One region of the Nonomuraea sp. NPDC049504 genome, then DNA from elsewhere that is predicted to be linked to it. Evidence: predicted binding sites of a transcription regulator. Region 1 holds the regulator's gene; the other holds the start of a gene.
What was found. The regulator HrcA, encoded in region 1, represses chaperone genes, less so after heat shock. The targets are predictions, from matches to a motif close to TTGGCACTCTCNNNNNGAGAGTGCCAA.
Positions count from the first base shown of each region.

Region 2: groES (co-chaperone GroES) is a predicted target of HrcA. The motif match lies at 4,136-4,162, and genes of this name have one in related genera.

Region 1 covers NZ_JBFAPT010000020.1:132,884-139,999, forward strand. Annotated here, with positions in the region: gene dnaJ (molecular chaperone DnaJ) at 1-751, opposite strand, end outside; gene hrcA (heat-inducible transcriptional repressor HrcA) at 763-1,776, opposite strand; gene AB0K28_RS33155 (hypothetical protein) at 2,192-2,701, shown strand; gene AB0K28_RS33160 (DUF3097 domain-containing protein) at 2,719-3,528, shown strand; gene AB0K28_RS33165 (DUF4870 domain-containing protein) at 3,525-4,409, shown strand; gene hemW (radical SAM family heme chaperone HemW) at 4,406-5,626, opposite strand; gene AB0K28_RS33175 (glycoside hydrolase family 18 protein) at 5,755-7,002, shown strand; gene AB0K28_RS33180 (hypothetical protein) at 7,012-7,116, opposite strand, start outside.
Region 2 covers NZ_JBFAPT010000002.1:54,761-61,876, reverse strand. Annotated here, with positions in the region: gene AB0K28_RS03655 (DUF5319 domain-containing protein) at 1-226, shown strand, start outside; gene AB0K28_RS03650 (hypothetical protein) at 187-339, opposite strand; gene AB0K28_RS03645 (sigma-70 family RNA polymerase sigma factor) at 336-971, opposite strand; gene AB0K28_RS03640 (hypothetical protein) at 1,282-1,881, opposite strand; gene groL (chaperonin GroEL) at 2,042-3,661, opposite strand; gene groES (co-chaperone GroES) at 3,735-4,049, opposite strand; gene AB0K28_RS03625 (methyltransferase domain-containing protein) at 4,430-5,677, shown strand; gene AB0K28_RS03620 (hypothetical protein) at 5,872-7,116, shown strand, end outside.

The DNA.
Region 1 (7,116 bases):
GGAACAGGTCGCCGGGCGGGCCGCCGCCCGGGCCGACCTCGCCCTCGCCGGCGAGCTGGATGTGGGTGCCGTCCTCGACGCCCGCGGGGATGCGGACCTTGATCGTACGGCGGGTGCGCACCCGGCCGTCGCCGGAGCACTCCTGGCAGGGGTTGCGGATGATGGTGCCGAAGCCGCCGCACTGCGGGCAGGGCCGCGAGGTCATGACCTGGCCCAGGAAGGACCGCGTCACCTGGGAGATCTCGCCGCGCCCGCTGCACATGTCGCAGGTGTCGGGGTGGGTGCCGGGCGCGGTGCCGGCGCCGTGGCAGATGTCGCACAGCACGGCCGTGTCGACGGCCAGCTCGCGGGTCGTGCCGAACGCCGTCTCGCGCAGGTCGAGCTCGACCCTGATGGTGGCGTTGCGGCCCCTGCGGGCACGTGAGCGGGGCCCCCTGGCACCGGTGGCGGTGCCGAAGAAGGCGTCCATGATGTCGCTGAACGGGAAGCCCGCTCCGAAGCCTCCCGCGCCGGCACCCGCTCCCGCGCCGCCGCCGAAGGGGTCGCCACCCAGGTCGTACATCTGGCGCTTGTTCGGGTCGGACAGCACCTCGTAGGCCTGCGTGATCTCTTTGAACCGCTCCTGCGTGTCAGGATCGGGGTTCACGTCAGGGTGCAGCTCTCGGGCGAGCCGGCGATACGCCTTCTTGATCTCGTCCTGACTCGCGTCACGGCGCACCCCGAGGGTGGCGTAGTAGTCGCTGTTTGCCACTTATCGACCTCTTATGATGCAGCCAGGATCTGGCTGACGTAGCGTGCCACCGCGCGTACGGCGCCCATCGTCACGGGATAGTCCATCCTGGTCGGCCCCAGAACGCCGAGCCGGGCCAGTTGGTTGTCGCCAGAACCGTATCCGGTCGCGACGATGGATGTGCCCCTCAGGTAGGGGTTTTCCGAGCCGATGCGCACGGTGAGCGCGGACGGGGTGTCTGAGGTTGTCTCGCCGAGCAGCCGCATGAGGACGACGTGCTCCTCAAGCGCCTCCAGCACGTCGCGCAGGCCGGTGGCGAAGTCGGCGCCGGCGAGGTTGGCCGCGCCGGCGAACACGATCTTCTCGTCGTGCCGCTCGACCAGCGTCTCGAGCAGCACGGAGAGGATCGTCGCCGCGGCGGGCCGGTCTTCGACCGGGAGTCTTTCCGGCAGGTCGGCCACCAGCTCGGGCACGCTGCTCAGGCCGCAGCCGTCGAGGCAGGCGTTGAGCACGGCGCGCAGGTTGGCGATGCGGTGGTCCTCCACCACTTCGGGCAGCTCCACCACGCGCTGCTCGACGCGGCCGGTGTTGGTGATCAGCACGAGCATGACCCGCCGGTCGGTCAGCGGGACGAGCTCGACGTGCCGGACCGTCGAACGGTTGAGCGTCGGGTATTGCACGACCGCCACCTGCCTGGTCAGCTGCGCGAGCAGCCGGACCGTGCGGGTGACGACGTCGTCGAGGTCGACCGCGCCGGCGAGGAACGTCTCGATCGCCCGCCGCTCGGCCCCCGACAACGGCTTGACCTGCGAGAGCCGGTCGACGAACAGGCGATAGCCCTTGTCCGTCGGCACGCGGCCCGCGCTGGTGTGGGGCTGGGTGATGTAGCCTTCCTCTTCCAGCGCGGCCATGTCGTTCCTGACCGTCGCCGGGGAGACCTTCAGATTGTGACGCTCGGCCAGCGCCTTGGAGCCCACCGGTTCGTTGGTGGACACGTAGTCTTCGACAATGGCCCGGAGCACCGCCAGCTTCCGATCGTCGAGCACGTGCTCACCTCCTGCCTCTGTCCCTTACAGGAACGTGGTGTCTAGCACTCTGTGTTCCCGAGTGCCAAGTGTACGGCTCTCGCCCACAAGGTGCGATAACACCGCGTCCCAACTGCTGTCTGGCTTCCTGTGAGCGACAGGCCCCACACTTGCCCTCATGACCGACGATTCCCGGCCCCCGGCGTACGGCCCGCCGCCAGGCTACGGTCCGCCCCAGTACGGACCGCCCCCACAGGGACAGCCGCCGCAGGGACCACCCCAGTACGGGCAACAGCCTCCGTTCGGACAGGGGCCACCGCAGTACGGTGACCCCGCTCAGTTCGGCCCGCCATCTCAGTACGGACAATACGGCCAACAGGCCCAATTTCCACCACGAATCGACTCCAAAGCCATAAAGCCCAGCCGCTGGTGGCTGGTGGCCGTCTGGGGCGTGTTCGTGGCCTGCCTGGCGGCCGGCGGCGTGCTGTTCGCCACCGGCCTGGGCGGCGCGACCGACCTGGTGCCCAAGCAGACGTTCGCGTCCGGCGAAAGCGTCACGGTGACGGTCGACCCGGCCGAGAAGCCGGGCGTCTACCTCGCCAGCGACACCGCCGTCACCTACGACTGCTCGATCAGCGGCGAGGCCAAGCTGGCCAAGACCCCCGACCGGCGTACGGTGTCGGCCGGCGACGCCGTGTGGGAGCAGTTCCTGGTGATCAACGCGCCGGCCAAGGGCGACTACCAGCTCACCTGCGTCAACCAGGAGGACGCCACCGTGCGCTACGGCGTCGGCCGCGACTCCTACTCCGTCGTGAACGGCGTCGCCGACGGCCTCATCGCCCTCGTGGCCCTGCCGGGCGCCGGGCTGCTCGCCGCCATCGCCGGCACGATCGTCGTCCTCGTCCGCCGCAGCGGCGCGCGGAAGCGCCTTGCAGTGAGCGGGTGATTTGCTACGGTCCCCGTGTGTACGAGGGCGATGTACTGGCGGGAAATTGGCGGCGGCCGGGCAAGGGCAAGATCCCCAAGGTGCCCGCGGAGCCGGACCTCGTCGTGGAGGACGCCGACAGCGGCTTCTGCGGCGCCGTGGTGGCCTGTGACAAGGAGGCCGTCACGCTGGAGGACCGGTTCGGCAAGCGCCGGCTCTTCCCGCTCGCGCCCGCGGCGTTCCTGCTGGAAGGCCGTCCCGTGACCCTCGTACGCCCCGCCGCCACCGCCCCCACCGGCCCTCGGCGCAGCGCGTCGGGCTCGATCGCCGTCGAAGGGCTGCGGGCCAGGGTCGCCAGGCAGAGCCGCATCTACGTCGAGGGCGTCCACGACGCCGCCCTCGTCGAGAAGATCTGGGGCCACGACCTGCGGGTCGAAGGCGTCGTCGTCGAATACCTCGAAGGCGTCGACCACCTGCCCGCCATCGTCGACGAGTTCGGCCCCGAGCCGGGGCGGCGCCTCGGCGTGCTCGTCGACCACCTGGTGCCCGGCTCCAAGGAGAGCCGGATCGCCGCCGAGATCACCTCGCCCGACGTGCTCGTGGTGGGGCATCCGTTCGTCGACATCTGGCAGGCGGTCAAGCCGTCCGTGCTGCGCATCCCGGCCTGGCCCGACGTGCCGCGCGGGGTGCCATGGAAGGAGGGCGTCATCGCCGCGCTGGGCTGGCGCATGGAGCCCGCGGAGGCGTGGCGGCGCATTCTCGGCGCCGTCTCGACGTACACGGACCTGGAACCGGCGCTGCTCGGCCGGGTCGAGGAACTGATCGACTTCGTTACGGAGGCCCCATGAGCCAGGACCCGACCCCGCCGCCCGCCGACGACGACGCCACCCGCAGGTTCGCCCCGGCGGACGACGACGCCACGCGCAGGGTCACCCCGTCCGACCTGCCGCCGCCCGCGCCCGGCTCGGGCCCCCAACCCGGCCCGCCCCCACCGTACGGACAACAACCCGGCCACCCCCAGCAACCCGGCTCCACGCCCGGCTACCCACCGCAACCCGGCTCCACTCCGGGTTACTCGCAGCAGCCCGGTTCCGTGCCGGGTTATGAGCAGCAGCCCGGGTCGTCCGGCTACGGGCAGCAGCCCGGCTCGGCGCCCGGCTACGGGCAGCAGCCCGGGTCGGCCCCCGGTTACGGGCAGCAGCTCCCCTACGGGCAGCAGCCCGGGTCGGCGCCGATCTACCACCCGCAGCCGCCCAGCGGCTACGGCCAGCAGGGCCCCTATGGCGGTCCCGGCGGCTACGGTCCGCCCGGCGGCTACGGCCGGCCCGGCTATCCGCCGCCCCCGCCCGGCTACGGCTACCCGCAGCACCCCGGCGAGCCCTACGTGCCCGGCCGCTTCGGCCCCCGCCCCGGCACCGACGACAACTCCATGGCGATGCTGGCCCACCTCCTCGGCCTGCTGGTCTCGTGGATCGGCCCGCTCATCATCTACGTGATGCGCAAGGACCAGTCGCCCTACGTCAGGGACCAGGCGGCGGAGGCGCTGAACTTCCAGATCACCATGTTCATCGGCTACATCGTGTCCGCGTTCCTGATGCTGCTGTTCATCGGCTTCCTGCTGCTGCCGGCGGTCTTCGTCGTGTCGCTGATCTTCCACATCCAGGCGGCGATGGCGACGTACCGGGGCGAGCGTTACCGCTACCCCATCTCCATCCGCCTGATCACCTAGACCAGCAGGTCCCTGATCAGGGCGTCGGCCAGCAGCCGGCCCTGGAGGGTCAGCACCATGCGGCCCGCCTTGAACGGCTCGGGCTCCAGCAGCCCCCGCGCCAGGGCGCTCGCCACCACGGGCCGCGCGGCGGGCGCGACCTCGGCCAGCGGATAGCCGGACGACAGCCGCAGCTCCAGCATGAGGCGTTCGGCATCGCGGTCGTCGTGCCCGAGCACCTCGCGGGCGTGCGCCGGCGAGTGGCCCGCGGCCAGGCGCTGGGCGTAGGCGGCGGGGTGCTTGACGTTCCACCATCGGGTGCCGCCGACGTGGCTGTGGGCTCCTGGGCCGGCCGCCCACCAGTCGCCGCCGGTCCAGTAGAGCAGGTTGTGGCGGCAGCGGGCGTCGTCGGTGACGGCCCAGTTGGACACCTCGTACCACGCGAACCCGGCCGCGGACAGCAGCTCGTCGGCGATGAGGTAGCGGTCGGCGGCCACGTCGTCGTCGGGCATCGGCAGCTCACCGCGCCTGATGCGCGCGGCCAGGCGGGTGCCCTCCTCGACGATCAGCGAGTACGCCGACACGTGGTCGGGCCCTGCCTCGATCGCCGCGCCCAGCGAGGCCCGCCAGTCGTCGTCGGACTCTCCCGGCGTGCTGTAGATCAGGTCGAGGTTGACGTGCTCGAACCCGGCCGCGCGCGCCTCCCTGACGGCCGCGGCGGCCCGGCCGGGCGTGTGGCGGCGGTCGAGGACCTGCAGCACGTGCTCGCGTACGCTCTGCATGCCGAAGCTGATGCGGTTGAAGCCGCCGTGGCGCAGCTTCTCCAGCGACGAGGGATCGACCGACTCGGGGTTGGCCTCGGTGGTGACCTCGGCGTCCGGCCGCAACCCGAACTCCGAGCCGATCGCGGCCAGGATGCGTGCCAGGTCTTGGGGAGGCAGCAGCGTGGGGGTGCCGCCGCCGAAGAACACCGTCTCCACCGGCAGGTCGGTCTCGCCCAGGACGCGGCGCGCCAGGCGGATCTCCTCGATCACCGTGTCGGCGTAGTCGCGCTGCGAGGCGCCGGGGCCCAGCTCGGAGGCGGTGTAGGTGTTGAAGTCGCAGTAGCCGCAGCGGGTCAGGCAGAACGGCACGTGCACGTAGAAGCCGAACGGGCGCTCGCCGAGGCCGCGCAGGGCGCTGTCGGGCAGCTCGCCCGAGGTGGGCGCGGGATCGCCGTCAGGCAGGATGGATGGCACGTTTCCAGTGTGCCCGTCCCCCGCAGTGCTCCGACCGGTGCGGGTCGTTGACGAGGGCTCAGGGCGGCTCTACGATCGCGTCAACTTATAGGAAAGTTTCCTATTTGTAGCTGTCCGGGAGCGGCCCCGTGAAGAAGAAGATCCTCATCGCCCTGTCCGTCTTACTCGGGCTCACGCTGGTCTCCGTACCGGCCGAGGCCCGCACCGGGTTCAACCGGGTCGCGTACTTCATCCAATGGGGCGTCTACGGACGTGACTACCACGTCAAGGACGTGCACCTCAGCGGCGCCGCCGCCAAGCTCACCCACCTCAACTACGCGTTCGGGTTCGTGAACGGCGACGGCACCTGCTACTCCTCCGACCCGTGGGCCGACTGGCAGCGGCCCGTGCCCGCCGAGCAGAGCGTGGACGGCGTCGCCGACGAGCCGGGACAGGCGCTCAACGGCAACCTCAACCAGCTCCGCAAGCTCAAGGCCAAGCACCCCAAGCTCAAGGTGATGATCTCGCTCGGCGGCTGGACCGGCTCCGCCGCGTTCTCCGACGCCGTCCTCACCCCCGAGTCGCGCTCCAAGCTCGCCTCCTCCTGCATCGACATGTGGCTGCGCGGCAACCTGCCCGGCCTCGAGCCCGGCGCCGCCGCGGGCGTCTTCGACGGCATCGACCTCGACTGGGAGTGGCCCGGCTCGGCCGGCGCCGAGGGCAACGTGATCAGGCCCGAGGACAAGCGCAACTTCACGCTGTTCGTGACCGAGCTGCGCCGCCAGCTCACCGCGTTCTCGCGGAAGGCGCAGCTCAGCGCGTTCCTCCCGGCCGCCGCCCCCAAGATCGACGCGGGCTTCGAGGTACGCGAGGTCTTCAGGCAGCTCGACTTCGCCACCCTCCAGGGGTACGACCTGCACGGCACCTGGGAGCAGCAGACCGCGCACCACGCCAACCTGTTCACCGACCGGCGCGACCCCAACCCGGTGAAGTACAGCGTCGACCAGACCGTCCGCGACTACCTCAAGCGCGGGGCCCCCGCACGCAAGCTCGTGGTCGGCGTGCCCGCGTACGGGCAGGGCTGGACCGGCGTCACCGACCGCTCCAAGGGCCTCTACCAGCCCGCCACCGGCCCTGCCCCCGGCAAGTGGGCGCCCGGCACCGAGGACTACAAGGACCTGGTGAACAAGCCGGGCAAGCGCCACCGCGACCTGCTCACCGGCGCCATGTGGCTGTACGACGGCAACGAGTTCTGGTCGTACGACGATCCGGCGGTGATGCTGCAGAAGGCGGCGTACATCCGGCTGAAGGGGCTCGGCGGGTTCATGCTGTGGTCCATCGACCAGGACGACTCCCGCGCCTCCCTCACCTCCGCCCTCTCCAGCGTCCTTCGCTGACCCGGGCTCTCATGGGTGCGGACGATCCAGGTCGAACGCCACGTCGGCCAGCCGGATCGTCCGCACCTGCGGGTCCTTGAGCAACTCCCGCAGCTCGCGGACCGAGCTGAGCTC
Region 2 (7,116 bases), on a different contig from region 1:
GCTCGAACCGCAGGGGGTGCTGGGGCTCGTACTCGACTGCCCGGAGTGTGGCGAGCAGCACTTCTTCGACTGGGATCTGCTGCGCGGCAACCTCAAGCAGATGATCGAGAAAGGCCAGCCACAGGTGCACGAGCCGGCCTTCCACCCTGACCCCGCCGACTACGTCAGCTGGGACTACGCCAGAGGCTACGTCGACGGCGTCATCGACACGGAGGAGCGCCGCTGAGTCACGTCATCCCGCAGCACGGCCAGCAGCCGCACCGCGGGATCGCCCGGATCGGGCATCTCTCCACGGCCGAGCGCGTCGAGCAGCGCGTCGGTCTCGTCCTCTGGCGTCAAGCGGACTCCAGCTCGGCCATCTGCCGCAGCCTGGCCAGCGCCCGATGCTGGGCGACGCGCACTGCACCCGGTGACATACCGAGTACATTACCGGTCTCCTCCGCCGAGAGCCCCGACACCACCCGCAGCAGCAGCAACTCCCGCTGGTTCTCGGGCAGACGGGCCAGCAGCCGCCTGGCGTGCTCGACCTCGATGTAGCGGACCACGGTCTCCTCGGGCCCCGGGCCGTCGTCGGGGCCGTCGGGCAGGTCCTGTGTCGGCACCGCCGACCGTACCGAGCTTCGTAGCGCATCGGCCACCTTGTGCGAGGCGATGCCGAACACGAACGACGCGAACGGCCGCCCCATGTCGCGGTATCGCGGCAGCGCGGACAACACCGCGATGCACACCTCCTGGGCGACGTCATCGGCAATGTGATATTGCCCTGAAACCCTGCCCAGCCGGGCGCGGCAATACCGCACCACCATCGGACGCAACTCGCCGAGCAGGGATTCGATCGCACTGCGATCCCCCTGTACGGCGAGGCTCGTCAGTTCCCTAAGGTCGGAGTCATCCGTCCGTGCCGGAAGTCTCGACGCGAGCCTTACCCCAATTTTGGCGTCGGCGACGCTTCCCTCGCTCACGATAGGCATGATGCCCGCACTGATCCGGCCTGTCGTCATGGCGAACGGCTACGGATTGGTCACATTGAAGCGACGATAACGAGCAGTAATCAGGCGACCACACTAAGCCTTAATACTGACATAATATTTCACCTGATAACCCGGAATGCACGACATTTGTCAGACCTCAGACGCTTATCGCCCACTCCCGGTTTACGACCAACAATCCACCTTTCCCCCCAATTTCCCCCATCGCCCGATAAGCCGCCCGCCCAGAACCGGCCCCCAAGCGTGGGCGCCCTCGGCCGAGTTCCCGCCGCGCCGCGCCGCGCGCGCTCCCTCAGTCGTCGCGCGCGTCCAGCAGCTCCAGGTAGCCCCGTACGGCCTCCCACAGGTGATGCTCGGGGTAGCGGCCCAGGCTCCGGTGCTCGCGCCGCCACCGCCGGTCCCAGTACGCCCCGTGCACCGCCCTGAGGTGCTCCAGCGCCGTCCGCAGCTCCGCCTCGACGTCGGCCACCCCGTTGCCGGCGGCCCCGCCCTCGGACGCCGCCCGCGCCTCGCCGAAGCGCCGCTCCGCCAGCGCCGCCAGCACGTCCTCCTCGATGCCGTCCAGCGACCAGATCCGCACCGGTTCCCTGACGTGATGGTTGGCCACCGGGTCCCGATGCGAGCGCCAGACGTAGGCCACCCCGCCCTTGTCCAGATCGAGGAAGTCGACCAGCCAGGCCGTCCCCGGCGGCTGCGTGCCCCACGCCACCTCCTCGGGTGGCAGGTTCAGCACGAACGCCACCTCCAAGCACTCGATCTCATCGGCCCCGCCGAGCAGGTCGCCGAACACGTACGCCGCCCGCAGGAACGGCTCGTCCGCCCGCACCCGCCGCGTCTGCTCGCACGCCCGCGCGAGCATCCGCAACCGCTCCACCGCCCGCCGGTACCGCACGCCCCCGGCCACCTCCTCACACCGACCGCCGCCCAGCGTACGTGCCCACCCCAGCCGCACGCCGACCCCAGGCACCGCCAAGCCGTACAGACGCAGGAAAGCCGTACGGCCCGCACCCTGAGCGGGTGCGGGCCGTACGGTCAGCGGAAGGAAGGGACGGTCAGTGGCCGTGGCCGTGACCGTGACCCGCGCCGGCGGCGGGCGCCTCCTCCTCGGGCTTGTCCACCACGAGCGCCTCGGTCGTGAGCAGCATGCCCGCGATCGAAGCGGCGTTCTGGACGGCCGAGCGGGTGACCTTGACCGGGTCGATGACGCCCTGGCCGATGAGGTCGCCGTATTCGCCGGTCGCGGCGTTGAGGCCGTGACCGGCCTCCAGCTCGGCGACCTTGTGCGTCACGACGTAGCCCTCGAGGCCGGCGTTCTCGGCGATCCAGCGGGCCGGCTCGACCAGCGCGCGGCGCACGATGCCGACACCGGTCGCCTCGTCGCCCGACAGACCGAGGTCATCGAGGTCCTTGGAGACGTGGATCAGCGCGGAGCCACCGCCGGAGACGATGCCCTCCTCGATCGCGGCGCGCGTCGCGGAGATCGCGTCCTCGAGACGGTGCTTCTTCTCCTTCAGCTCGACCTCGGTGGCGGCGCCGACGCGCAGCACGCACACACCGCCGGCCAGCTTGGCCAGCCGCTCCTGCAGCTTTTCGCGGTCCCAGTCGGAGTCGGACTGCTCGATGGCAATCTTGATCTCCTTGACGCGGTCCTCGATGGCCTGCGCGTCACCGGCGCCGTCGACGATGGTCGTGGCGTCCTTGGTGACGACGACGCGGCGGGCCGTGCCGAGCACCTCGAGACCGACGTGCTCCAGCTTGAGGCCGACCTCCTCGCTGACGACCTGGCCGCCGGTGAGGATGGCCATGTCCTGCAGCATCGCCTTGCGGCGGTCGCCGAAGCCGGGGGCCTTGACGGCCACCGAGGTGAAGGTGCCGCGGATCTTGTTGGTGACCAGGACGGCCAGGGCCTCGCCCTCGACGTCCTCGGCGACCACGAGCAGCGGCTTCTTCGTCTGGGCGATCTTCTCCAGCAGCGGCAGGAAGTCCGCGATGGAGGAGATCTTGCCCTGGGTGAGCAGGATGTAGGCGTCCTCGAGGACGGACTCCATGCGCTCGGGGTCGGTGACCATGTAGGCCGACAGGTAGCCCTTGTCGAACTGCATGCCCTCGGTGAACTCGAGCTCCATGCCCATGGCGTTGGACTCTTCGACGGTGAGCACACCGTCCTTGCCCACCTTGTCGAACGCCTCGGCGATCAGGTCACCGATCTGCGCGTCCTGCGCGGAGATCGTGGCGACGTTGGCGATCTCCTTCTTGTCGGCCACCTCGCGGGCGGTCGACAGCAGGCGGTCGCTGACGGCCTTGGCGGCCTTGTCGATGCCGCGCTTGAGCGACAGCGGCGAGGCGCCGGCGGCGACGTTGCGCAGGCCCTCGCGGACCATGGCCTGGGCCAGGACGGTCGCGGTGGTGGTGCCGTCGCCCGCGATGTCGTTGGTCTTGGTCGCCACTTCCTTGGCGAGCTGGGCGCCGAGGTTCTCGTAGCGCTCCTCCAGCTCGATCTCACGAGCGATGGTCACACCGTCGTTCGTGATCGTCGGCGCACCGAACTTCTTGTCGATGACGACGTTACGGCCGCGCGGGCCGAGGGTTACCTTGACGGCGTCCGCGAGGGCGTTCACGCCGCGCTCGAGCGCGCGGCGGGCGTCCTCGTCGAACTCCAGGATCTTCGCCATTGTCTGAAAGTCCTCTCCTAGCGTCGAAAGCCCCGGCCGCCCTCAAGAGCGCCCGGGGCTCGACACATCCGGCCTACTTCTCGATGATCGCGAGAACGTCGCGGGCGGAGAGCACGAGGTACTCCTCGCCGCCGTACTTGACCTCGGTGCCGCCGTACTTGCTGTAGAGGACGATGTCGCCCTCCGAGACGTCGAGCGGAATCCGCTTCTCGCCGTCCTCGTCCCAGTTGCCCGGGCCCACCGCGAGGACCTTGCCCTCCTGCGGCTTCTCCTTGGCGGTGTCCGGGATGACCAGACCGGAAGCGGTGGTCTGCTCGGCCTCAAGCGGCTGAACCACAATGCGGTCGCCGAGCGGCTTAACGGGAACCTTGGTGGCGGTCGTCACGATCGGACCTCCCCTTCAGATTTGAATGATCTAGAAGAGGCGACCAGCTGGGCCTGCCGTCGCGGGTGTCAGACCTGCCTCGTCGCACGTTGGCACTCTCAAGGGGAGAGTGCCAACAGGAAACATATGCAAGAGGGGCTTGACAGTCAACACGAACGCGTCTGCTGAGAGCGATCAGAGCTCGGGAAGAGGCCGTTGACCTGGTCCAGTCTCCCACGTGCACGAATGTTCGCCCCACCGGCCACGCCGCTCCCGCCCGCTCGGACCACGACGCCGACCCGCCCCTACCCACCTGCACACCTCCTACCCGCACCACCTCGCACAGGTCTCCCCGCCCTTAGGACTCCCCCGAGGCGCGTCTCAGCGTCCTGAGGATGGCGGGCGTGGCGCTAACGTCGGGTGACGTGGACCTCGACGCCTTCACGGAGCTGCTGACCCCGCGCGGCCTGCGGGCGCTCGCCGAGGCGGGCGAGCTGGCGGGCGCCGATCCCGTGGCCGCCGCCACGACCCTGCGCAAGACGTACGACGCGGCGCTCACCTCCGCCGCGCTCACCCAGGCGGGGCTGCGGCAGCGGGCAAGGGCCAAGTTCGGCGCGGACGCCGACCGGATGTTCTTCACGCCGCACGGGCTCGAACAGGCCACCCGCACCGAGGTCGCCGCCCACCGCGCCGCCCTGCTGTCCACCCTGCTGCCCACCCAGGCGCCCGCCCTGCCGCCCGCCCTGCCGCCCGCCCTGCCGCCCTCCGGCGCCCGCGTCGTGGACGCCTGCTGCGGCATCGGGGGCGACCTGCTCGCGCTGGCCCGCGCCGGGTGCACGGTGACGGCGTTCGACACCGACCCGCTGACGGTGGCCGTGGCGCGGGCGAACGCGGAGGCGTTCGGGCTGGGCGAGCGGGTGACGATTCACGTGGGCGACGCGGCCGAGGTGCGTCCCGAGGAGTACGACGCGCTGTTCGCCGACCCGGCGCGGCGCACGGGCAGGGGCAGGACGTTCGACCCGATGGCGTACTCGCCGCCCTGGCCCGTGGTGCTCGACCTGATCTCACGCGCCCGGCTCGCCTGCCTCAAGGTGGCGCCGGGCATCCCGTACGAGTTCATCCCCGAGGGCGGGCTGGCCGAGTGGGTGTCGTACAAGGGGGAGGTCAAGGAGGCCACGCTGTGGACGGGCGCCGGCGTGACCGCGGGCAGGCGCGCGGCCCTGCTGCCCGGCGGGCACACGCTGACCGCCACCGGCGTCACGGCCGAGGTGGGCCCGCCAGGGCGCTACCTCTACGAGCCCGACGGCGCCGCCATCCGCGCGCACCTCGTCGGCGAGGTGGCCGAGTTGGTCGGCGGGCGGCTGATGGACCCGATGATCGCGTACGTCACGTCCGACGCCCCGGCGGACACCCCATGGGCCGCCAGATACGAAATAGAAGACATCATCCCCTTTTCTCTGAAAAAACTCCGCGCCGCACTCCGCGCCCGACAAATCGGCAATGTCACCATCAAGAAGCGCGGGTCCGCCGTCGACATCGAGCGCCTCCGTGCCGATTTGCGGCTCAGCGGGGAGAACACCATGGTCATCGCCCTGACCAGGATTCTCGACAAACCCTCGGTAATCCTCTGTAAGCCCTCCTCACCTGCCTGAATCGCCAAATTCGGCCATCGAATCGCTTTCCTCGATCTTTCACTTCAGCCCTGACGGACCTTGATCGAAAGGCTAAGGTGGGCGGGCGGGAGTTCTCCCCCTATTGCGGTTAACCGCGTTCTCGCTCTTCAGATATTGAACCGGACCTACCCGACCACTGCGCGGCAGTCCGTCGGCGAGCGAAGGAGCTTTCGGTGGACCATTCCAACCACACCACCCTTCTCCAATCGGGCGCGTACAACGCCGACGTCGTCCCCAAGAGGATGCGGGACCTGCTCGCCCGTGCCGCCCAGGACCACGTCTACGAGCAGCGCACCCAGGGCGCGGTGCTCGACGAGATCCGCCAGCGCCTGGAGGGCATGGAATGGCTGCTGCGGGAGGTCCGCGAGCGGGAGCTGGGCGGGCTGAGCGGGTCCATCGAGGCGGTGAGCGGGCGGCTCGACGAGATCTCCGCCAAGCCGCCGATGTGGGCGGAGGGCCTCGCGCAGCACGTCGAGGCCGTACGCGACCACGTGGACGCCGTGGGCGACAGGGTGAGCGGGGTGGACGCCAGAGTCTCCCCGATCACCGACCTGCCGAGCGTGTGGGCCGACCTCGGCACCGTGGGCGAGAGCGTCGACGAGGCGCTCAACCGGCTGCAGTCGGTGCTCGACACCACCGACGGCATCACCAAGGGCATGGCCGACTTCGCCGCCACCCTGGCGGGGCTCAACGCCAGCATGGAGGCCGCGGCCGGGCGCTTCACCCGGCTCGACCGGTCGATGGCGGAGCTGACGTCCCGCACCGACCGGGTCGAGGTGGCGGTCTCCGACCTGTCCGAGAGCCTCACCACCCGCCTCGACGACACCGACCAGCGCCTGACGACCCGCCTGGACGAGACCGACCAGCGCCTCACCACTCGGCTGGACGAGACCGACCAGCGGTTGAGCGCCCGTCTGGGCGAGACCGACCAGCGGCTCAGCACCCGGCTCGACGAGACCGACCAGCGGCTCGCCACGGCCCTGCTGGAGGCCGACGAGCGGCTCGTGGCCCGGCTCAAGGAGGCCGACGAGCAGGCCGGCGCCCGCCTGGCCGCCATCGAGCAGCGCCTGACCGTCCGCCTCGACGAGACCGACCAGCACCTCGCCGTGCAGCTCGGCGAGAGCGAGCAGCGCCTCACGTCCCGGCTCAGCGCCGTGGACGCCCGCCTCGAACGCGCCGAAGGCCGGCTCACCGGCCTCGACTCCCGGCTCACCGGGTTCGACAGCCGGCTGGAGTCGGCCGACGAGTGCCTGGCCGACATCGACACCAGGCTCGACGGCCTCGACGGGCGCATCGGCGGCGTCGACAAGCGGCTGTCGTCCATGGACGGCCAGCTCGGCGCCGTCGACAAGCGCCTCGGCACCCTCGACGGCCACCTCGGGCGGCACGACGACCGCTTCGACGCCCTCGACGTCCGC